Regions from separate parts of the Paraburkholderia tropica genome, predicted to be linked through region 2. Evidence: riboswitches for the same ligand, from Rfam matches in the RefSeq annotation. Region 2 holds a riboswitch; the other holds the start of a gene.
What was found. Region 2 has a riboswitch for glycine ahead of G5S35_RS38150 (D-amino acid dehydrogenase). Riboswitches for the same ligand answer to the same signal wherever they lie in the genome.

Region 1: it holds a riboswitch for glycine, as region 2 does, so the genes downstream of both, gcvT (glycine cleavage system aminomethyltransferase GcvT) here and G5S35_RS38150 (D-amino acid dehydrogenase) in region 2, are expected to answer to the same signal.

The regions. Positions count from the first base shown of each region.
Region 1 covers NZ_CP049134.1:3,168,659-3,180,016, forward strand. The annotation lists gene G5S35_RS14340 (oxidoreductase) at 1-376, shown strand, start outside; gene G5S35_RS14345 (hypothetical protein) at 649-996, shown strand; glycine riboswitch at 1,244-1,354, shown strand; glycine riboswitch at 1,411-1,536, shown strand; gene gcvT (glycine cleavage system aminomethyltransferase GcvT) at 1,661-2,779, shown strand; gene gcvH (glycine cleavage system protein GcvH) at 2,850-3,230, shown strand; gene gcvP (aminomethyl-transferring glycine dehydrogenase) at 3,328-6,306, shown strand; gene G5S35_RS14365 (alginate lyase family protein) at 6,673-7,674, shown strand; gene G5S35_RS14370 (L-serine ammonia-lyase) at 7,776-9,164, shown strand; gene G5S35_RS14375 (thiamine pyrophosphate-binding protein) at 9,253-10,983, shown strand; gene G5S35_RS14380 (branched-chain amino acid ABC transporter substrate-binding protein) at 11,125-11,358, opposite strand, start outside.
Region 2 covers NZ_CP049138.1:221,834-233,191, forward strand. The annotation lists gene G5S35_RS38145 (2-dehydropantoate 2-reductase) at 1-62, opposite strand, end outside; gene G5S35_RS38150 (D-amino acid dehydrogenase) at 362-1,567, opposite strand; glycine riboswitch at 1,629-1,720, opposite strand; glycine riboswitch at 1,725-1,814, opposite strand; gene G5S35_RS38155 (threonine aldolase family protein) at 2,338-3,435, opposite strand; gene G5S35_RS38160 (AraC family transcriptional regulator) at 3,514-4,350, opposite strand; gene adh (aldehyde dehydrogenase) at 4,727-6,247, shown strand; gene G5S35_RS39920 (tautomerase family protein) at 6,645-6,821, opposite strand; gene G5S35_RS38175 (MarR family winged helix-turn-helix transcriptional regulator) at 7,015-7,446, opposite strand; gene asd (aspartate-semialdehyde dehydrogenase) at 7,717-8,832, shown strand; gene G5S35_RS38185 (winged helix-turn-helix transcriptional regulator) at 8,880-9,365, opposite strand; partial or broken gene G5S35_RS38190 (transposase) at 9,642-9,950, shown strand; one part of gene G5S35_RS38195 (IS3 family transposase) at 10,221-11,167, opposite strand; AL1L pseudoknot at 11,061-11,177, opposite strand; one part of gene G5S35_RS38195 (IS3 family transposase) at 11,167-11,358, opposite strand, start outside.

The DNA of each region.
Region 1 (11,358 bases), on a different replicon from region 2:
GCACGCGAGCGCGCTGGCCGCGTACGCGCCGCGTTTCGCGATTCACGGCACGCGCGGCAGCTACCTGAAAAACGGGCTCGATACCCAGGAGGACCAGCTGAAGGCGGGCCTGCGCCCCGGCCAGCCCGGTTTCGGCGACGGCAACGAAGCGGGCCGACTGCACGTCATGGCCGACGACGGCCAGGAGTCCGACCGCGACGTGCCCAACGCCGCGGGCAATTACGCCGACCTGTACCGCGCGCTCGCCGCCGCGATCCGCGAGGGCACGCCGTTCCCGGTGAGTCCGCAGGACGCCGTCGACGTGATGACGATCGTCGAGCTGGCGATGCGCAGCGCCGAGGAAGGCCGCACGATCGCCTTCACGCGCGCTCAGTGAGCGCGCGCTGAGCGCGCGAACCTCGCGCGAACCGACTGCCCGGCGAGGCCGCGCGGCTTGCAAACCGCCGACGCGTCTGAAAGGTCCATACAAACGGTTACAAGTCTGCGCCGCCGTGCGGTCATCGCACGGCGCGCGCGACGCGTTTGCGACGAACAACGCCAGAAACAGAGCGATAACGTTCTGCATCTTCCGGGGTGCAGGGTTCGTGGCGCGCGCCAGCCCGCCCCGGACCGACAACAAGGAGAGTCTCAATGACCCGATTGAATTGTATGAACCGTGCCATCCGCCTGAGCTGCGCCGCCGCGCTGATCTCGACGCTCGCCGCATGCGTCGTCACCCCGCCCGCGCAGCATTCCGGCTCGAATCCGCATGAACTGGCCGTCGACCGCCTGCATCAGGTCGACGCCCGCATCGACACCTTGGGCCGCCGCATCGACGCGCGCGTGAACCAGGGCTACTATCCGCCGCCGCAGGGCGCCGCGCTGCATCACCGCCTCGACACGATCCGCGGCGAGGCGCACGACATGGCTGCGCAGCACGGCGGCGGCATCTCCGGCGACGAGCAGCACGTGCTCAACCAGGAGCTCGATACGGCGGCGCGCGCCATCGGCGAATAAGCCCGCGCAAAACCACCGCGATCACATGGGCCGCCTCGCGCGGCCCGTTTCTTTTTTTGGCGCGCATGCGCGGTCGCGCGCGAGCGGTTCTTTCGGGGCCGCATGCGCGCAAGCCTTGCCGGGCGGCGTTCGGCGCATGGCCCGCCAGCACGCGCGGCCGGCTGGCGCAGGTTCCACTCCCGTTCCGCCGCCACGGTGCGCCTAATTTTTCCGCATTGACACAGCCCGCCGGCGTCCAGCACAATCGCTGCGCGCGCCGGGAGAGCGCGACGTTCGCGAGTCGAGTCAATTTCGAATCGCAACGCCGCCGCCGAAGGGGCAACCCACAAACTCTCAGGCAAAAGGACCGTGCGCGCCGGACCGCTGCTTCGCCTGTTTCGCACCCGCGTGCGAGACGCGCGAGACGGCACTCAGGTCCGCAACTCTGGAGAGCGGCAGTAGAACGGCGGAGGGATCGTAACCCTGGCGTTCAGGCTGCCCACCGAAGGGGCGCGCGTCGTTCGACGCAATCTCTCAGGTACCGAGGACAGAGGGGCCATGCAAGAACCGACCACGGGCATCGTGCCTGCGGCGAGTCCTGCATGGCCTTTTTCGTTTTCGCTCGAATTCCGGCGGGACATTCCCCCGGAGTCGCACGAAAACCCTCGCGACCGCCTGAGGCCTCATGACCGAACTCAAACGCACTCCGCTGAACGACACGCACCGCGCGCTGAACGCCCGCATGGTCGATTTCGGCGGCTGGGACATGCCCGTCAACTACGGCTCGCAGATCGACGAACATCGCGCCGTGCGCACCGACGCCGGCATGTTCGATGTCTCGCACATGTGCGTCGTCGACTTCTCGGGCGCGAAGGCGCGCGAATTCTTCGCCCGCGCGCTCGCCAACAACGTCGCCAAGCTGACGACGCCCGGCAAGGCGCTCTATTCCTGCATGCTCAACCCCGAAGGCGGCGTGATCGACGACCTGATCGTCTATTACTTCGCCGACGACGCGTTCCGCACCGTCGTCAACGCGGGCACCGCCGACAAAGACATCGCCTGGTTCGAGAAGCTCAACGCCGAAGGCGGCTTCGGCCTCACCATCACACCGCGCCGCGATCTCGCGATCGTCGCCGTGCAAGGCCCGAACGCGCGCGAGAAAGTCTGGGCCGTCGCGCCCTCCTCGCGCAGCGCCACCGAAATCCTCAAGCCCTTCAACGCCGCGAAGATCGACGCCACGCCGTTCGGCGAGCTGATGATCGCGCGTACCGGCTACACCGGTGAAGACGGCTTCGAAATCGTGCTGCCCGCCGCCGCCGTCTGCGAGTTCTGGGACGCGCTGCAACGCCAGGGCGTGAAGCCCTGCGGCCTCGGCGCGCGCGACACGCTGCGCCTCGAAGCGGGCATGAACCTCTACGGCCAGGACATGGACGAAGCGGTCTCGCCGCTCGACGCGGGCCTCGCCTGGACCGTCGACCTGAAGACGCCGCGCGAGTTCGTCGGTCGCGCCGCGCTCGAAGCGAACGGCACGCGCTCGACCTTCGTCGGCTTGATCCTGCAGAAGGAAAACGGCAAGGCCGGCGGCGTGCTGCGCGCTCACCAGAAAGTGCTGACGCCGCACGGCGACGGCGAGATCACGAGCGGCACCTTCTCGCCGACGATGCAGGAATCCATCGCCTTCGCGCGCGTGCCCGAGGGCGTGCAGCCGGGCGACGTCGTGCAGGTGCAGATCCGCGACAAAGCCCTTCCCGCAAGCGTGGTAAAACTGCCGTTCGTGCGCAACGGCAAGGTGCTGGTCGCCTGATCCGCAAGGATTCCGGCGCGCACGCCCACCCTCTTTTCAAGTCATAAACGAACCACGCACTGGAGCAACCATGAGCATCCCGGCCGATCTGAAATACACCGAATCGCACGAGTGGATCCGCACCGAAGCCGACGGCACGCTGACCGTCGGCATCACCGATCACGCGCAGGAAGCGCTCGGTGACATCGTCTTCCTCGAACTGCCCGAAGCCGGCCGCGCCGTCACGGCGGGCGACGCCATCGCCGTGATCGAATCGGTCAAGGCCGCCTCGGACATCTACGCGCCGGTCTCGGGCGAGATCGTCGAATCGAACTCGGCGCTCGTCGACGCCCCCGAAGGCGTGAACGGCGCGCCCTACGAGTCGTGGCTCTTCAAGATCAAGCCGGCCGCCGACGCCAAGCTCGACGCGCTGATCGACGCCGCCGCCTACGAGAAGGCCATCGGCGCCTAAACCCCGGGACGGCTTTCGCAGAAGGCCCGTCCCAACGCACAGGCGCGGCGGCATCGCGGCACTACGCGACGCGCCGCCCGCGCCGGCAGGAAACCTCATGAAGCTCGAACACCCGGATCGTCTGATGAACACCTCGCCCACGGCTCTCTCGCTCGCGGCGCTCGAAGCGCACGACGCCTTCGCCGCCCGCCACATCGGCCCCGACACGGCCGACCAGCAAGCGATGCTCGACGCGCTCGGCTTCGCGTCGCGCGCGGCGCTGATCGACGCGGTGATTCCGGCGAAGATCCGCCGCACCGAGACGCTGCCGCTCGGGCCGTTCTCGCAGCCGCGCTCGGAAGCCGAGGCGCTGGCCGCGCTGCGCGCGCTCGCGGACAAGAACCAGGTGTTCCGCTCGTACATCGGGCAGGGCTATTTCGACACGCACACGCCGGCCGTCATCCTGCGCAACGTGCTCGAAAATCCGGCGTGGTACACGGCCTACACGCCGTACCAGCCGGAAATCTCGCAAGGCCGTCTGGAGGCGCTGCTGAACTATCAGCAGATGATCGTCGACCTGACGGGCCTCGCCATTTCCAACGCATCGCTGCTCGACGAAGGCACCGCCGCCGCCGAAGCGATGACGCTCGTGCAGCGCGTGGGCAAGTCGAAGTCGAACGTGTTCTTCGTCGCCGACGACGTGCTGCCGCAAACGCTCGAAGTCGTGCAGACGCGCGCCAAACCGATCGGCATCGAAGTGAAGGTCGGCCCCGCCGCCGAGGCCGCGCAGGCGAACGCCTTCGGCGTGCTGCTGCAATATCCGGGCGTGAACGGCGACGTGCGCGACTACCGCGAACTCGCCCAGGCCGTGCACGCCGCGGGCGGCGCGGTGATCGCCGCCGCCGACCTGCTCGCGCTCACGCTGCTCACGCCGCCCGGCGAATGGGGCGCGGACGTGGCCGTGGGCAACTCGCAGCGCTTCGGCGTGCCGATGGGCTTCGGCGGCCCGCACGCCGCCTACCTCGCGGTGAAGGACGACTTCAAGCGCCAGATGCCGGGCCGTCTCGTCGGCGTGACCGTCGACGCGCAGGGCAACCCGGCGCTGCGCCTCGCGCTGCAAACGCGCGAACAGCATATCCGCCGCGAGAAGGCCACCTCGAACGTCTGCACGGCGCAGGCGCTGCTCGCGATCATGGCCAGCATGTACGCGGTCTATCACGGTCCGCAGGGTCTGAAGCGCATCGCGCAGCGCGTGAACCGCGTGGCCGCCATTCTGGCCGCGGGCGCGCAGAAGCTCGGCTACACGCTCGTCAACGCGTCGTTCTTCGACACCATCACGTTCGAAGCGGGCGCGCGCACCCAGGCGCTGCATGACGCGGCGCTCGCGCGCGGCATGAACCTGCGCCGCGTGAGCGAAACGCGCGTGGGCGTCTCCGTCGACGAAACCACCACGCGCGGCGATCTGGCCGATCTGCTCGCCGTGTTCGCGCAAGCCGCGTTCGCGGGCGAGACGCCGTCGGTCGACGCGCTCGACGCCGAACTCGCCGCCGCCAACGCCGCCACCTTCCCGGCCGCGCTCGCGCGCGAAAGCGCTTACCTCACGCATCCGGTCTTCAACCGTCACCATTCGGAAACGGAAATGCTGCGCTATCTGCGCAGCCTCTCGGACAAGGACCTGGCGCTCGACCGTTCGATGATTCCGCTCGGTTCGTGCACGATGAAGCTCAACGCCACCTCGGAAATGCTGCCGGTGACGTGGCCCGAGTTCGGCCAGATTCACCCGTTCGCGCCCGCCGAGCAAACCGTCGGCTACCGCGAAATGGTCGATCAGCTCGAACAGATGCTCGTGGCCGCGACCGGCTACGCCGCCGTCTCGCTGCAACCGAACGCCGGCTCGCAGGGCGAGTACGCCGGTCTGCTGATCATTCAGGCGTATCACGCCTCGCGCGGCGACGCGCACCGCAACGTCTGCCTGATTCCCGCTTCGGCGCACGGCACGAACCCGGCTTCCGCGCAGATGGCGGGCATGCAGGTCGTGGTGGTCGCGTGCGACGCGCAAGGCAACATCGATCTCGCCGACCTCAAGGCCAAGGCCGAACAGCACGCGGCGAAGCTCGCGGCGATCATGATCACCTACCCGTCCACGCACGGCGTGTTCGAGGAAAACGTGCGCGAAGTCTGCGAAATCGTGCACGCGGCAGGCGGCCAGGTCTACGTGGACGGCGCCAACATGAACGCGATGGTCGGTCTCGCGGCGCCGGGCCAGTTCGGCGGCGACGTCTCGCACCTGAACCTGCACAAGACCTTCTGCATTCCGCACGGCGGCGGCGGCCCGGGCGTCGGTCCGGTCGCGGTCGGCGCGCACCTCGCGCAGTTCCTGCCGAACCAGCTTTCGTCGGGCTACAAGCGCTCGACCGATCAGGGCCACGGCATCGGCGCGGTCAGCGCGGCGCCGTACGGCTCGGCCTCGATCCTGCCGATTTCGTGGATGTACATCGCGATGATGGGCGCGGCGAACCTCACCGCCGCGACCGAAACCGCGATCCTCAACGCGAATTACGTGGCGAACAAGCTCGCGCCGCACTTCCCGGTGCTGTACAGCGGCCCCGGCGGCCTCGTGGCGCACGAGTGCATTCTCGACCTGCGCCCCATCAAGGATGCGAGTGGCATCACCGTCGACGACGTGGCCAAGCGCCTGATGGACTACGGCTTCCACGCGCCGACCATGAGCTTCCCGGTGCCGGGCACGCTGATGGTCGAGCCGACCGAGTCGGAGTCGAAGGAGGAGCTGGACCGCTTTATCGACGCCATGATCGCGATCCGCGAGGAAATCCGCGCCGTGGAAGACGGTCGCGCCGACGCCGAGGACAACCCGCTGCGTCACGCGCCGCACACGGCCGCCGTGGTGGTCGCCGACGGCTGGGCGCACGCCTACTCGCGCGAGCAGGCGGCGTATCCGCTCGCGTCGCTGGTCGCGCGCAAGTACTGGCCGCCGGTCGGCCGCGCCGACAACGTCTACGGCGACCGCAATCTGTTCTGCTCGTGCGTGCCGATCGACGCTTACGACGATCAGGCCGACGGGACCGCCGGCGAATGAGCGTAACCGTCGGGTAACCGGCCATGACCGCCGCCATGCCGCCGCACGACCTCCGGTCGACGCGGCGGCGCCGTGCGGCCGGCCCGGCGACCCGGCGTGCGCCCCGCCCTGCGACGTTACTTTCGTTACATTTGCCGCCGCGAAACTTCGCCAAAGCTCGCCAAACCGTTAACATCACACACCTGTCAGCCTTGAACCAGGGAGTCGCGCATGGCGCGGAAGGTGGGAACGGCCTTGGCCGGAAATCCGGCGATCACGCAGGCCAAGGGCCGCTTGGCGCGCGGCGGCGCGCGCACGCTCGCGGCGGCCTGTTTCGTGAGTGCGGGCCTCGCGGCCCTGAGCGCGGCGCAACCGGCGCGCGCGGCGATGAACTTCTGCGCGGCACCGGCCCTGCAGACCAGCGAACGCACCAATTCGGACCCCGGCGTGAAAGCGCTGGTGGCCGAAGTGCAGGCGCACGTGAACGACGTGCCGCATCCGCTCGCGCGGCTGCACACGGAAGGCACGCTGCCGCACGAGGGCATCTACGACCAGAGCGTGGAGGCCGAGAAGGAACTCGACCTGATGCGCAACGCGGCGCTCGCCTGGCGCGCCACGAGCGACGACCGCTTCCTGAAGCTCGTCGACCGCTTTCTGTACGCGTGGGTCACGACCTATCAACCGAGCTTCAATCCGATCGACGAAACGCGCTTCGAAGCGCTGATCCTCGCGTACGACATGACCGCGAGCGCGCTGCCGGTGAAAACGCGCAACGCGACCATGCTGTTTCTGAACAAGTTCGCGAACGGCTACATCCAGCAGGTGGACGCGCAGCCGCGCCCGCTCAAGGGCACGTTCGCGAACAACTGGCAGAGCCATCGGGTCAAGCTCATTGCGATGACGGCGTTCACGCTCGACAACCGCAAGATGATCGCGACGGCGCAGCGTCTGTTCGTCGAGCATATCGGCGACAACGTCGCGCCCGACGGCTCCACGCTCGATTTCACCGAGCGCGACGCGCTGCACTACGTGACCTACGATCTGCAGCCGCTCGTGACGGCCGCGCTCGCCGCGCGCCGCCACAACCGCAACTGGCTGCCCGAACGCGCGGCCAACGGCGCCACGCTGGCGAGCGCGCTCGACTGGCTCACGCCGTACGCGCTCGGCGAGAAGACGCACGAGGAATTCGTGCATTCGAGCGTGCCGTTCGACGCCAAGCGCCGCGAGGCCGGTTTGCCCGGCTACACCGGCGCATGGGATCCGAAGAACGCCGCCGAACTGTTTCACCTGGCCGCGCGGCTCGATGGCCGCTATGCGCCGATCGCCCTGAAACTGGCACCCACGCCGCCCGCGTGGCTTGCCGTCTGCCTGCCGTTGCCGGCGCGCTGATCGCGCGTGACGGGTTGCAGCGGTGGCGCATGAATTCGATGTCGCGCACCACACCGCGCAGCATCCCCTGAAACCGACACGATCAAGCAGGAGCAGTACCCATGGCAGTCAGCGTTTTCGACCTTTTCAAAATCGGCATCGGGCCGTCCAGTTCGCATACGGTCGGACCGATGCGCGCGGCCCTGATGTTCGCCGAAGGACTCGAGCGCGACGGGCTGCTCGCGCCCACCGCCTCCGTGAAGGTCGAACTGTACGGCTCGCTCGGCGCGACCGGCAAAGGCCACGGCACCGACCGCGGCGTGATGCTCGGCCTGATGGGCGACGCGCCCGACACGGTCGATCCCGAGACCATCAACGCGCGTCTCGAAGCCGTGCGCGCCTCGCGCCTGCTCGCGCTGCTCGGCCATCACACGATTCCGTTCGTGATGAAGGAGCACATCGCCTTTTATCGCCAGGCGCTGCCCGAGCATCCGAACGGCATGAAGCTGCGCGCGCTCGACGCCAACGGCGAGACGCTGCGCGAAAGCACTTATCTCTCGGTCGGCGGCGGTTTCGTCGTGACGGCGGGCGCGCCGAACACCAAGGTGCTGGCCGCCGCGCAGCAGATGCCGCATGCGTTCACCTCGGGCGCCGAACTGCTCGCGCTGTGCGCCTCGACCGGCAAAAGCATCGCGCAACTGATGCTCGAAAACGAGCGCATCTGGCATAGCGACGAGGAAATCCGCACCGGCCTTCTGCGTATCTGGGACGTGATGCAGGCGTGCGTGTCGCGCGGCTGCGGCATCAACAATCCCGATGCCGACGGCACGCTGCCCGGCCCATTCCAGGTCAAGCGCCGCGCGCCGCAGCTTTATCGCGCACTGACCGCGCATCCCGAACGCGCGCTGCAAGACCCGCTCTCGATGATCGACTGGATCAACCTCTACGCGATCGCCGTGAACGAGGAAAACGCGGCGGGCGGCCGCGTCGTCACTGCGCCGACCAACGGCGCGGCCGGCATCATTCCCGCCGTGCTGCACTACTACGTGCGCTTCACGCCGGGCGCGAACGAGCAAGGCGTGATCGATTTCCTGCTCACGGCCGCCGCGATCGGCATTCTCTACAAGCTCAACGCGTCGATCTCGGGCGCGGAAGTCGGCTGCCAGGGCGAAGTGGGCGTGGCCTGCTCGATGGCGGCGGGCGCGCTCGCCGCCGTGCTCGGCGGCACGCCGCTGCAAGTGGAAAACGCCGCCGAAATCGGCATGGAACACAACCTCGGCCTCACCTGCGATCCGGTCGGCGGCATGGTGCAGATTCCCTGCATCGAGCGCAACGCGATGGCCTCGGTGAAAGCCGTGAACGCCGCGCGCATGGCGCTGCGCGGCGACGGCGCGCACTACGTCTCGCTCGATTCGGTCATCAAGACGATGCGCGAAACCGGCGCCGACATGAAGACCAAATACAAGGAAACGTCGCGCGGCGGACTCGCGGTCAACATCGTCGAATGCTGATGTGAGCGTGCGCGGCTGCTGACGTCACCCGAAGCGACTCGAAACGATCCACCTGATTCACGAAAAGAACGAAGGAGAGGGCATCGCCATGCAGCAGCCGAACGAAACGACCCGCAGCGATCACGACAACCCGGCGAGCGTGACCGGCGCGCGCCTCGTCGTCGATGCGCTCGTCGCCAATGGCGTCGAGCGCGTGTTTTGCGTGCCCGGCGAGAGCTATCTTGCCGTGCTCGACGCGCTCGCCGACGAAACCGCGCGCATCGACACGCTCGTGTGCCGTCACGAAGCCGCCGCCGCCAACATGGCCGAAGCGGTCGGCAAGCTCACGGGCAAACCGGGCGTCGCGCTCGTCACGCGCGGTCCGGGCGCGACGCATGCCTCGATCGGCGTGCACACCGCGTTTCAGGATTCGTCGCCGATGATCCTGCTGATCGGCCAGGTCGCGCGCGAGCAGATGGACCGCGAGGCGTTTCAGGAAATCGACTATCGGCGCATGTTCGGCCAGATGGCGAAGTGGGTCGCGCAGATCGACGACGCGCGGCGCGTGCCCGAATACCTGAGTCACGCCTTTCATGTGGCGATGTCGGGGCGTCCCGGTCCGGTCGTGCTCGCGCTGCCCGAGGACATGTTGAGCGACGCGATTCCCGCCGCCACGGCGCAGCCCACCGCGCCCGCCGCGCAGCGCGTGCAGGCGTCGCCCTCGCAGGCGCAGATCGAGCGCGTGCGCGAGCTGCTCGCGAACGCGAAGCAGCCGTTCGTGATCGCGGGTGGTCACGGCTGGACGCCGCAGGCGTGCGCCGATCTGCAACGCTTCGTCGAAAACTGGCAGTTGCCGGTCGGGCTCGCGTTCCGCTTTCAGGACACGCTCGACAACGATCATCCGAACTACGCGGGCGACGTGGGGCTCGGCGCGAATCCGGCGCTGAGCGCGCGCATCCGCGAAGCCGACGTGCTGCTCGCGCTCGGGCCGCGTCTGGGCGAAGCCACCACGGCGGGCTACGCGCTGCTCGACATTCCGAAGACGAAGCAGACGCTGATTCACGTGCATCAGGGCGCGGAAGAACTCGGCCGCGTCTATGCCGCCGATCTGCCGATCGTCTCCGGTCTCGCGGAATTCACCGCGCAACTGGCCGCGTTGCCCGCGCCGGATTCGGTGGCCTGGACCGGCAGCGCGACGCAGGCGCACGAGGCGTATCTCGCGTGGCGCACGCCGCGCCCGATGCCTGGCGACGTGCAGCTCGGCGAAGTGATGCAGCAACTACGCGCGCGCCTGCCCGACGACGCCATCGTCACCAATGGCGCGGGCAATTACGCGACGTGGCTGCATCGGCATTTCGCGTATCGGCATTTCCGCTCGCAGCTTGCGCCCACCAGCGGCGCGATGGGTTACGGCGTGCCCGCGGCCATCGCGGCGAAGTCGCTTTATCCGCAACGCGCCGTGGTCGCGCTCGCGGGCGACGGCTGCTTCATGATGGCGTCGTCCGAACTCGCGACCGCCATGCAATACGGGCTCAACGTGGTGTTCATCGTCGTGAACAACAGCCACTACGGCACGATCCGCATGCATCAGGAGCGCAATTATCCGAACCGCGTCCACGGCACGCAGCTCACCAATCCAGATTTCGCGGCCTTCGCGCAGTCGTTCGGCGCGCACGGCGAAACGGTCACGAGCACGGCGCAGTTCGCGGGCGCGCTCGATCGCGCGCTGAATGCGGGCAAGCCGGCGCTGATCGAGATTCGCGTGACGAAGGAAGCGAGCACGCCCGCCGCCACGCTCGAACAGGTTCGCGAACAGGGACGCAAGGCGCGTGCGCAGTAACACGCCGGGATATCGTTAGCGATCCTGAATAGCCTCACCTTTCGCGCGACGCGATTCAAATGCAAAGAAAAAGCCCCGCAGGTTTAAAGCCTGCGGGGCTTTTTTTACAGCGTCGAACCGCGCGAAGCGGTCAGGCAGCGATTACTTGCCGCCCACGCTTTGCAGCGTCGTCCACTTGCCGTCGACGACCTTGTACAGCGTGATGCCGCCGTTCTTCAGGTCGCCCTTCGCGTCGTACGCGAGGTCGGCCGAGGTCACAGCAGGCATGCTGGTCTTCGCGAGGAACGGCAGGTACTTCGCCGGATCCGTCGAGTTGGCCTTCTTCATGGCTGCGAACATGGCCATCGCGCCGTCGTAAGCGTACGGCGAGTACGT
Region 2 (11,358 bases):
GCGCCAGCGCCAAGGATAAGAACTCTAAGCCTTTCATGACGGTTGCTCATATTGTCTGCCATCGAATGTCCCGCTCTGCGTGATATGTGGCGTGGTGCCCGGTCCCATTCTATGAGGGCGAACACCGCTATAGATGAGATACTACTATCAAAGTAGTATTTCATCTATAAAAACGATAGGGGCCCGTAGTTACCGTACTTTCGCCGCTGCTGCGGAAAGACAAAAACCCGATAGACCGAGGTGATGTCGATCTGCCACTGCACTTGCAGGCGACTGACTTGCAAATGGGAGTTTCCGAACTCTATCCGGGCGAGTTGTGGCAAAGCACGCTCTGTTGGCAAACGGCAATGTTGCCATTCGCTCAATCTACACCGATCATGGAGGAAACGGCCTCCGCGGTTGCCGCCGACAAAGTCCAGCCCAGATGACCATGTCCCGTGTTGTAAAAGACACCAGGGCGCCTGCCACGACCCACGCGCGGCAGCATGCTTGGCAGCATCGGTCTCAGTCCTGCCCATGGAATAACTCGCGAAGTGGAGACGACAGGGAAGTATCGACGCACCCAATTGATCAATGGTTCGATCCGATCCGAACGAATATCCCGGTTCACGCCGTTGAACTCTGCTGTGCCCGCAACCCGGAACCGGTCTGTCCCAAGACGGCTGGTGACGATCTTCGCGCGGTCATCGAGGATGCTCACCCAGGGAGCGCTGCTCCGACTCGGTTCATCATCCAGATGTACCGTGATCGAATAGCCCTTGACTGGATAGACGTTCACATGATCGCCCAGCATCGCAGCGAACCGGCGACTGCCGACGCCGGCACAGATGACGATGCGATCAAAGACTTCGCGTCGTTGGTCGGAAGAAATCAAAATCTTGCCGCAGTCCACGGATTCGACGCTGTCGATTGCCGTGTCGTAGTGAAATTGCACACCGCGACGCTCGCAGGCCGATGAAAGCCCTCCGGTAAATTTGTGGATATCCCCGGACGAATCCGACTCAGTGAAAAATCCTCCGTGAAAGCGGCCGTGAAGAGTCGGCTCGATTGCGCGCATCTCCTCCGGCGTCACTGGGCGACGATCCAGCCCCCCCGCTCGCAGCAAGGTATTCACGCGCATTGCTGCTTCGTGCTCCTTGCGCGTTGCATAGAAGTGCAAGATTCCGCGCTGCTCGAGATCGAACTGGATGCCCTCGCGCTCCGCAATGTGGAATAGGTGTGCGCGTGCAGCGATCGCAAGCCTCACAGTTTCAATCGTGTTCGCTTCGTATCGCGGGATGTTTCCGAGAAACTCGGCAATCCAGCCGTACTTGTGTAAGCTTGGCCGCGGATTCAGTAGCAGCGGTGCGTCGCGTGCGAACATCCAACGCAGTCCTTTGAGGACAGTGGCACGGCTGTTCCATACCTCCGCATTGCTGGCCGAGAGCTGGCCACCATTCGCGAAGGACGTCTCCATTGCGGCATAGCGATGCCGCTCGAAGACACTGACGCTATGGCCGTGATTCGAAAGGGCATAAGCGGTAGTGACGCCGGTAATACCGGCGCCAATGATGGCGATTCGTGACATGTTCTGGTCCAGATTGTATTGAGCATCGCCAGCGATATGTGTCGCCGACGCGGATGCCCCATCTGTCCGTTTACCTGAGAGTTTCGCCACTGTCCCTGTTGCGTTACGGCGGTGGCTCCCCTTCGGTGGGCGCACGAGGCGCCGCTCTCCAGAGCGTCCTCGCATCACGGTCCTTTTGCCTGAGAGTTTCCGGGGCGGTTGCTCCATCGGCGCCGCTCAATCGAGCGGTCTCTCCCGTGATGCACGAATACAACGATTGCAAAACTACCATGACATGCATCGGACAATAGCTAGGCTCACCGCTTGACGCGGACACCCCGATGCATCTTGTCGGAGGAGTGGATCCTTCCAACGGCAGGAGTAGTACGCCCTGCATCGCCAACGCGTGAGGCAGCTGCTCCACTCACGCCAATCCTGTGCAGCCGTTCGAATTTGCGAGACATTCCTCTGCAGAGTGACAGGTCGGAACTCCCTTTCGACAAATTGATCGGTGCCAACCTGAACGTGCGCTCCGTTATCTGCCCCGGTCGTGTGCACACCCTATGAACGACTGCGTCGAGACGCGCACTGACTTCCTGATCGCTCGAGCCTTTGGTTCCGCCCTGCCATTCTCGATAGACGCGTGGCAACGCACTTGCGCGCATTGCCACGCGCCACCAACGAGTTGGTGTGACGAGCTGATCGAGAGATAGCGACCGTCACGAGGGCATCGTCACCCCCGCTTTTACTGCTATCAAGGTGATACTTTAGGCTGACGCCAAAAAATGTAATTAATAGCCGGCCCCAGACGACACCTTGCCGCCAGGTCCACTCACGCCAGCGTTACGTGCGTTCTCTTGTGCGACGACCGAAATGATATCGATGGCTTCCTGTACCTGCTGGCGAGTTATGTTCAGATAAGGAATGGCGCGTACGCCATCTGCGCCGGACGGCAGTACATACAGACCCTTGTCGTAAAGACGCTCGACGAATGTTCCAGCGGGAAGCGAAGAGACGCCGAAACGCACGATGTTAGTTTCGATCGCGGAAACATCGAGCGAAATGCCAGGCAGACCTGCGATACCGTTGGCGAGCATTCGAGCATGCTCATGATCTTCCTGAAGCCGTTCACGATGATTGCGCAGTGCATGCAGCGCACCTGCCGCGATAATCCCGGCTTGGCGGAAACCACCGCCGATTTGCTGCTTGAAACGACGCGCGCGAGCAATGAAGTCACGGGAGCCAGCCAGCGCTGAGCCTACCGGCGCACCGAGGCCTTTCGAGAAGCAGACGCTGACCGAATCGAAGTGGCGGGCGTATTCGCGCTCGGGAATCCCGGTGGCAGCTGTCGCATGCCATAGCCTCGCGCCGTCCAGGTGCAATGCGAGCCCGCGCTGTCGGCCAAGCTCGCAGACAGCCTGAAGTCGCTCGATCGGCCACACCTTGCCGCCACCGATGTTGTGGGTGTTTTCCAGACACAGCAGCTTGACCGGTGCGGGAATCGTGTTGGGGAAGAACCGATGCGACACGCCGAGTGCATTCGACACGTCTTCCGGGGTGAATACGCCGCGCACGCCGGGCAGCAGACGCGGGAGCACTCCAGAGAACGCCGCCGGCGCACCGCCTTCAAGAATGTAGACATGGGCATTTTGATCGAAGAGCACGGCATCGCCCGGCTCGGTGTGCGCCCGGATCGCGACCTGGTTGGTCATCGTGCCCGTCACCATGTAAACGGCATCTTCCTTACCAAGCAGTTCCGCGACTTCTCGCTCAAGTGCTTTGACGGTCGGATCGTCGCCGTATACGTCGTCGCCGACTGGTGCGTTGGCTATGGCGTCGCGCATGGCCTTGGTAGGCTGGCTGCAGGTGTCGCTTCGCAGATCGATCATAGTGTGCCCCCGAATCAGGTGAATAGTGAGCACAGCTTCAGCCACATACCGGCCGGGGATTTGGACAAACTTGCGGATTTACTGCCGAGCGATACCCGGCGGCACGCCGAAGAAGCGACTGAATTCCCGACTCAAATGCCCTTGATCGCAGTAGCCGACCTCAATGGCAACCTGCCGCAGCGGCACCCCCCGAAGCACAAGGTGCTTAGCCAGCGCGACTCGGCGTTGCACAAGGTACGCATGGGGCGCGACCCCGACTGATTTCTTGAACTCGCGCAGCAGGTGGTAAGCGCTCATCCCTGCTACCTGGGCGATTACGTCGAGCGACGGATTATCCACAAAATGGGCATCGATATAGTCACGCGCCCGCCTCACCGCCCCTGGCATTGCTCCCCCGATGGAAGGCCGACGAGCTGTAGACGCGTGCCTCAACACGAGTTGGGTCATCGCGGTTGTCAGTCGGGATGTCTTTTCAAGCTGGCTCGCGTCGTGAGATTCCGAGCAAATGTGTGCGGTGCGAAATAGCAACATCGTATCCGGGTCATCCATCACGACATCGGGAAAATGCACGGACCGCTGCGGTGCGCCGTCCGCGTCTCGCACTAGGCCGAGCAGAGCTGACGCGGACACGTACACCATGCGGTAATCCCAACCGCCCTCAATTGCCGGACGCCCTTCATGCAGCTGACCGGGATTGATCACGCAGATCGCGCCTTCCGGCATGATTAACCGTCGACCGCGGCCCTCGAGAAATGCCTGTGCCCCGCGTTCAATCACGCCGATCGCGAACTCATCGTGTGCATGCGGCGGAAACCGATGGGTGCGATAGCTCGCAGTCATCAGTTCAGCATCCGCGAAGCCAGGCTCGCGCCAAAATTTTGCCTGGTTTGATCGGGACGTATGTCCAGTACTCATGTTCGTGCCCCATAGTCAGTGGTGGCCAACGATCATCCAGCAGAAACGAGGCACCGGTGCATTCGCGGCCTGCCATGTGGCGCAGACTGGACGCAATGATTGTAGCTACATCTAAATAATCTTCAATCTTCCAAATTATGCACCTATGACGCTGCCAATTCGTTCCGCGAGTCCCGATTTTGCACAAAACCGCAATTTTGTCCATCACCCGGCACGAGGAAGCCGCGAGGATGCTTGGCCGGCCACGCGTCGACGCGCATGTGCAACTCAACGATCCGTAACGGAACGTCCCGATCAGGGCCTGGCGCCTCCCCCGCTGGTCCGTGTTGAGGACACTCTTCGTCCTGCGTCCCTCTAATCTCAAGCGAGACACTCCATGAATCATGCTGACCTTGAACATCTGACGACGTCGTTCCCCTATCGACGCAAGTATGACAATTTCATCGGTGGAAAATGGGTTCCGCCTTTGGCCGGTGAATATTTCACCAATGTTTCCCCAATCACAGGTAAGCCGCTGTGTGACGTACCGCGCTCTCAGGCAGAAGATATCGAGATGGCGTTGGACGCCGCCCACGCTGCCAAGGGAGCCTGGGCGGCTATCTCGCCTGCCGAACGCGCACTCGTTCTGCATCGGATCGCCGACCGAATGCAGGACAACCTCGAACGTCTCGCCGTTGCGGAGACGATCGACAACGGCAAGCCCATTCGTGAAACGCGTGCCGCCGATCTACCGCTCGCGATCGACCATTTCCGCTATTTCGCAGGATGCGTGCGGGCGCAAGAAGGTACATTGGCCGAGATCGATCAGGATACCGTCGCATACCATTTTCACGAACCGCTTGGCGTCGTAGCACAGATCATCCCCTGGAATTTCCCGCTGCTGATGGCGGTGTGGAAGCTCGCGCCCGCACTAGCGGCCGGCAACTGCGTGGTGCTGAAGCCGGCTGAGCAGACTCCCGCGTCAATCTTGGTGCTGATCGAGCTGATCGCCGATCTGCTTCCGCCGGGGGTCGTGAACATCATTAACGGCTTTGGCGTGGAAGCCGGCAAGCCGCTAGCATCGAGCTCTCGGGTGGCGAAAGTGGCATTCACGGGCGAAACCTCGACCGGCCGTCTCATCATGCAGTACGCGAGCACAAATCTCATTCCGGTCACGCTCGAGTTGGGCGGAAAGAGCCCGAACATCTTCTTCGATGACGTCGTCAGCGCAGACGATTCCTTCCTCGACAAGGCACTCGAGGGCTTTGCGATGTTTGCCCTGAATCAGGGCGAGGTATGCACTAGCCCGTCGCGGGTACTCATCCAGGAATCCGCGTACGAAAAATTCATGGAACGTGCTCTGTCACGCGTGGCCGCCATTAAGCAAGGACATCCGCTCAACCCCGACACGATGATCGGGGCGCAGGCTTCGTACGAACAGTTATCGAAGATCTTGTCATACCTGCAGATCGGCAAGGACGAGGGCGCCACATGTTTGATCGGCGGCGAGCAAAACCGACTGGACGGCGATCTGCGCGACGGCTACTACGTGAAGCCGACCATTTTCCGCGGAAACAATTCGATGCGAATCTTCCAGGAAGAGATTTTCGGGCCCGTTGTTTCCGTTACCACCTTCAAGAATGAGGAAGAAGCACTCGCGATTGCGAACGACACGCTCTATGGCCTCGGAGCGGGCGTCTGGACGCGTGACGGCAATCGTGCCTACCGATTCGGTCGGGCGATTCAGGCAGGTCGAATCTGGACCAATTGCTACCACCTCTACCCTGCGCACGCTGCGTTCGGTGGCTACAAGCAATCCGGTATCGGGCGCGAAAACCACAAGATGATGCTTGATCACTATCAGCAGACGAAAAATCTGCTCGTAAGTTACGCCGCGAAGCCGCTCGGGTTCTTCTGACCTATGCGAGCTGGGGCGGATCACGTATCCGCGCCGGGTGTGTTGTTATCTTTTCTCTGCTCTGCGTATCGTCTGCAGTGCGGTGTGTCTATGAGACGCACCGCACTGAACTTCGCGCCTCGCTGCGCAACGACCTATCGTCCAACGCTGGTCAGATAGTCCCGATCTTCCTGAGACATTGACTCCAGCCAAGCCAACTCGCCACCGGGAGACGGCAGCAGCTTCCCATACTCCACCATCTGCGCGGCGGGCAACTCAGCCAGGTAGACCCAAACGTAGCGGCTGTCGGTGTTTGCAGCACGCGCCACGACACCCACGATGCTGTCGAGCAGGCCCTGTTTCTGTTCGTTCGTTCTCCCTGCCCGAATCTGACCATGTACAAAAATGTGGTCTGCTTTCAGTGGCTTCCCCCGAGAAAGTGATTGCCTGCGGCGACAGGGGAAAATATGACTTGCGCAAAGAATCCCTGTGCCCCGGTCGCACTGCTGTGGGCATGTGTGATTCCCTTTGCGATTTCGCCTTTTTCCTCGGGGGTGAAACGGCCCTCAGCTGCCGTCACAACGTATGTCGGCATTGCGCGCTCCTCAAATAAATGTAGCTAAAACTCTATGGCCGATAGTGAAGCGGCAAGCCGCACTCAATATCCGAGCAACCATCAGGCCTGCAAATGGTTGTAGGTGCATCTTATTCGCTGGAGCGGTTGCCCGTCAGGAAGGATTAACCCTTGTGAATGGCGCGACAAAATAAAGCGTTCGCAGGCCGCCTTTCTAGCCCCGGTCGTCCGGACGCTGCAGCGACTCCAGCGCCTCAAGCAAGCGCTCCTTGGCAGCGCCTTTCATGAACCTCTGGACATCACGCTCAACCCGATTCTGGGCACGCCTCCAGTAAGGCTCGGCACTGCGCAATTTTTCGTCGCCCTCTTTGCTCAATCGCGCAACCTTGACGCGAGCGTCGGCCTCAGAGGTTACGTTAACCCATCCGGCATCGATCAGGAGCTTGAGGTTGCGAGAAATAGTGGTCTTGTCGAGTCCGACTTCGCCTGCAATCTCCGTGTAAGTCGCCGCGTCGAGGCGCTCCAGTGCACGCAGAAGTGAAAATTGCGTGATTTTTAAACCGACAGGACGTAGAGCGTCGTCGTAGACCCCGGTCAGTGCATTCGCGGAGCGCCGGAATTGTGTGCAGTAACAATCAGTGAACATGTTGGAATCGACGAACTCTAGATAGGCGCACCCGCAAGCTATCGGGTCGAGTAAGACAAGCGACAGTATAGCCACGCGCCAGCAGCTGAGGACCTGCAAATGCCCCCCTGACGAGACAGGCTCACCCTCTCGTCGGACCGTCAAGGAAGTACGTCACCATGCAAATAACGGCTATTTTATCCAAAGCCGCCAGGTAATGATGACGGAGAGTATTGGCTTCAACCGATTGTGGGCGTGCGAGCAGGCCATGCCTGCCGGGGAAAGCGAAACATGAGAAAAGTGGGATTGGTCGGATGGAGAGGCATGGTCGGCTCCGTCCTTCTAAAGCGTATGCGGGAAGAAAACGACTTCGCGCACATCGCGCCGACGTATTTCAGTACATCGGCCGCTGGCCAGCGCACGCGCGATCATAGAGGCAGAGAGCACACACTACGTGACGCCCACGCGATCGAACAACTCGCAGAGATGGACATCATCGTCACGTGCCAAGGCGGCAGTTACACGAAGGCAATCTACCCCGCTCTGCGGGCCGCCGGTTGGAATGGCTACTGGATCGACGCGGCATCGGCAAAGCGCATGGACAGTGACTCCGTAATCGCTCTCGACCCGGTCAATCGAGTGCACATCGACGCGGCTATCGCATCGGGGGTGAAGAATTTTATCGGTGGCAATTGTTCCATCACCTTATCGCTCGTTGGCCTGGCCGGGCTGCTCCAAGCTGGGCTCGTCGATTGGATGTCTATGATGACCTATCAGGCCGCATCAGGTGCGGGTGCCACCCATGTGACTGAACTGCTTGGTCAAATGACCGCGCTATCGGATCACACGCGCGCGGCACTCGCCGATCCCGCGACGCCGACCATTGACGTATTGGATCGCGCTCGCTTCGCTGCGGCGAGCGACGACTATCCAATCACCCGATTTGGTGTGCCGCTCGCGGGCAGCATTATCACCTGGATCGATTCGGATCTCGGAAACGGCATTAGCCGCGAAGAATGGAAGGGCGAAGTCGAGGCCAACAAGATACTCGGTCTGGCGCCAGGCACTATCCGCGTCGACGGGCTTTGCGTACGGGTTGCGGCGCTGCAAAGTCACTCTGCAGCGATCACGCTCAAGCTGAAGGAGGACCGGGACGTCGAAAGTTTGGAGAAACTCATCGGGAATGGGAACGAGTGGGTCGATTTCGTTCCGAATACCCGAGAAGAATCGATACGGCGCCTGAGTCCTGCCGCTGTTAGCGGTTCGTTGAAGGTCGCGGTCGGCAGGCTACGGAAGATGAACCTTGGCGACGGAATTTACAGCGTTCTGACTACTGGCGACCAGTTACTTTGGGGGGCCGCTGAACCGCTGCGCCGTGTCTTGGGTATTATCTTAAGTACGACCTAACATACTCCTTCACGCCAGAATTCGGGCTGGTGCGCATGTGACGCCGTTTAGCGCTCAAGCGGCTTTAAGCGCTTGAGCGTCGCTTCGGAGGGATATCTGCCGGGTACGAAAGCGTGATCGTTGCGATTGACTTCTTTTCCTGTATTGCGATCGATCAGCACGGGGTCGACGGCCTCGCCGGTTTCACGGTCCACGAAATCTATGCCCCATCGATGCCCTTTGACATAGCGGCGTCCCCAAGCAAATAGCGCGATCAGCACCGGGGACAAGTCTCGCCCCTTTGCTGTGACGCGGTACGAATCCCGGCCGGCGTCAGCCGAATCTCGATACCGCTCCATTAGCCCGGCGCTGATCAGGTACGTAAGGCGCTTCGACAATACGGTCGGCGAAATGTCCAGGCTGTCGCGGAACTGTTCGAAGCGTGTCGAGCCTTGTAACGCATCGCGTATGATCAGCAGACTCCACCACTCGCCGACCTGCTCTAACGCCAGCGCGACGGCGCAGTCCATATCGGCAAAGCTTTTCCGCTTCATATCGATTTCCGTCAAATAGTCTATCAAAGAGGGCTACTGCCACGCGGGCGAAAAGCGGCCCTGACAGGCGTGGAGAATGAGCCATACTTATGCCTGACTGCAACCTCCAGGACGTCGGTATTGTAATGTATGTCTTAGAGACCATTTCATCATAGCTGTTCTGCACGTCTGAAGCTGTTCCATGGAGTAGCCCCTTGATTCTCAGGACACGCGGCACCTCTTAAAATAGGAGGTAGTCTTGTGACTAGTTTCAAGCCTACGCAAATTGTGGAAAGCATTGAAGTTCTGACTGAGCCAGAGCGCCGTCGTCTGCGTTCGGTTCGAGAGAGAGTGGCCATTGTGCAGGAAACCCTGGAGCCGGGAGCAACGGTTTCGGCGGTTGCCCGTCGGCATGGGGTGAACCCAAACCAGGTGTTTGTTTGGCGCAAACAATACGAGGACGGCAGCCTGGCGGCGGTGAAAGCTGGAGAGGCCGTTGTACCAGCCTCACAGTTGGCTGCAGCGATGAAGGAAATCAGGGAACTGCAGCGTCTGCTTGGCAAGAAGACGCAGGAGGCAGAAATCCTGAAAGAAGTAGTCGAATATTACTGTCCACCATGCGCCTTCTCCGCGTCTTCATATCCACTACTCCAACAGTCACCTCACGGGTCACCTGCCTTTGCCAGTACGCCGGCGAGGACGGACAATTGGACCTACCGTGCTCCGTATGAAGGACACGAGGAGGTTACGATAGACCGAACAATCGGTTCCTCTTCCGGGCGAACACAAATGGAACAATCGTCCACGCGACTTCACGTCGTACTAAAACAGGACTACCTAATTGAACCGAGCCGGGAATCGTGGAGGCTATTGGGTTTAAGTTAAAGCAGGCGCATCAGCAGTATTTCTGAGTTGCCTGTAGTAGTTTGCCTCAGCTTCAGCGGGCGGGATATAGCCGAGCGGTTCCATCAGTCGATGATGATTGAACCAGGCCACCCATTGCAGCGTTGCCAGTTCGACGGATTCCTTCGTTTTCCACGGGGCGCGCCGATGAATCAGTTCCGTCTTGTACAGGCCGTTAATCGTTTCAGCCAGCGCGTTGTCATAGCTATCGCCACGGCTGCCGACCGAAGGCTCGATGCCCGCTTCGGCCAGACGTTCGCTGTAGCGAATGCTGACGTATTGGGACCCCCTGTCGGAATGGTGTATCAATGTCCCGTTCTCGCCTGGTTGCCGCGCATACAGCGCCTGTTCAAGTGCGTCCAGAACGAAGTCCGTGGTCATCGACGAACTGACTCGCCAGCCAACGATACGGCGAGCAAACACGTCGATCACGAACGCCACGTAAAGCCAGCCTTGCCATGTCGAAACGTACGTGAAGTCCGAAACCCAGAGCTGATTCGGCCGCTGCGCCTTGAATTGCCGGTTGACTCGGTCCAGCGGACGCGGTGCGCTTTTGTCGGCAATCGTGGTGCGAATGCGCTTGCCGCGAACCGCACCACGCAGACCTTGCAGCTTCATCAGCCGACCGACCGTGCAGCGCGCGACCACAATGCCCTCGCGATTCATCTGCTTCCAGACCTTCGGCACACCATAGACCTGCATGTTGGCCTGCCAGACACGCCTGATCTCGGGTTGCAGAATCTCATCTCGTTTCGCGCGGGCGCAGCGTCTGGACGGATCGCGAAGCTGTGCCGCATGGCGTCGGTAGCCCGACGGGGCAATCCGCAAGACCTTGCAGATCGGCTCGACCCCAAAGGTGTCGCGATACTGATCGACGAAGGCCTTCAGGACTTGAAACGGCGGTCGAGCTCCGCCTGGGCGAAAAACGCGCTCGCGACCTTGAGAATCTCGTTGGCACGACGCAATTCCTTGACCTCGCGCTCCAGGGCCTTCAGCCGTTCGCGTTCGTCGGTGCTCACGCCATCACGCTCACCCTGGTCAACCTGGTCACGCTTGACCCATTCGTGCAGCGTCTGCGGCGTACAGCCGATCATCGGTGCAATCGATTCGA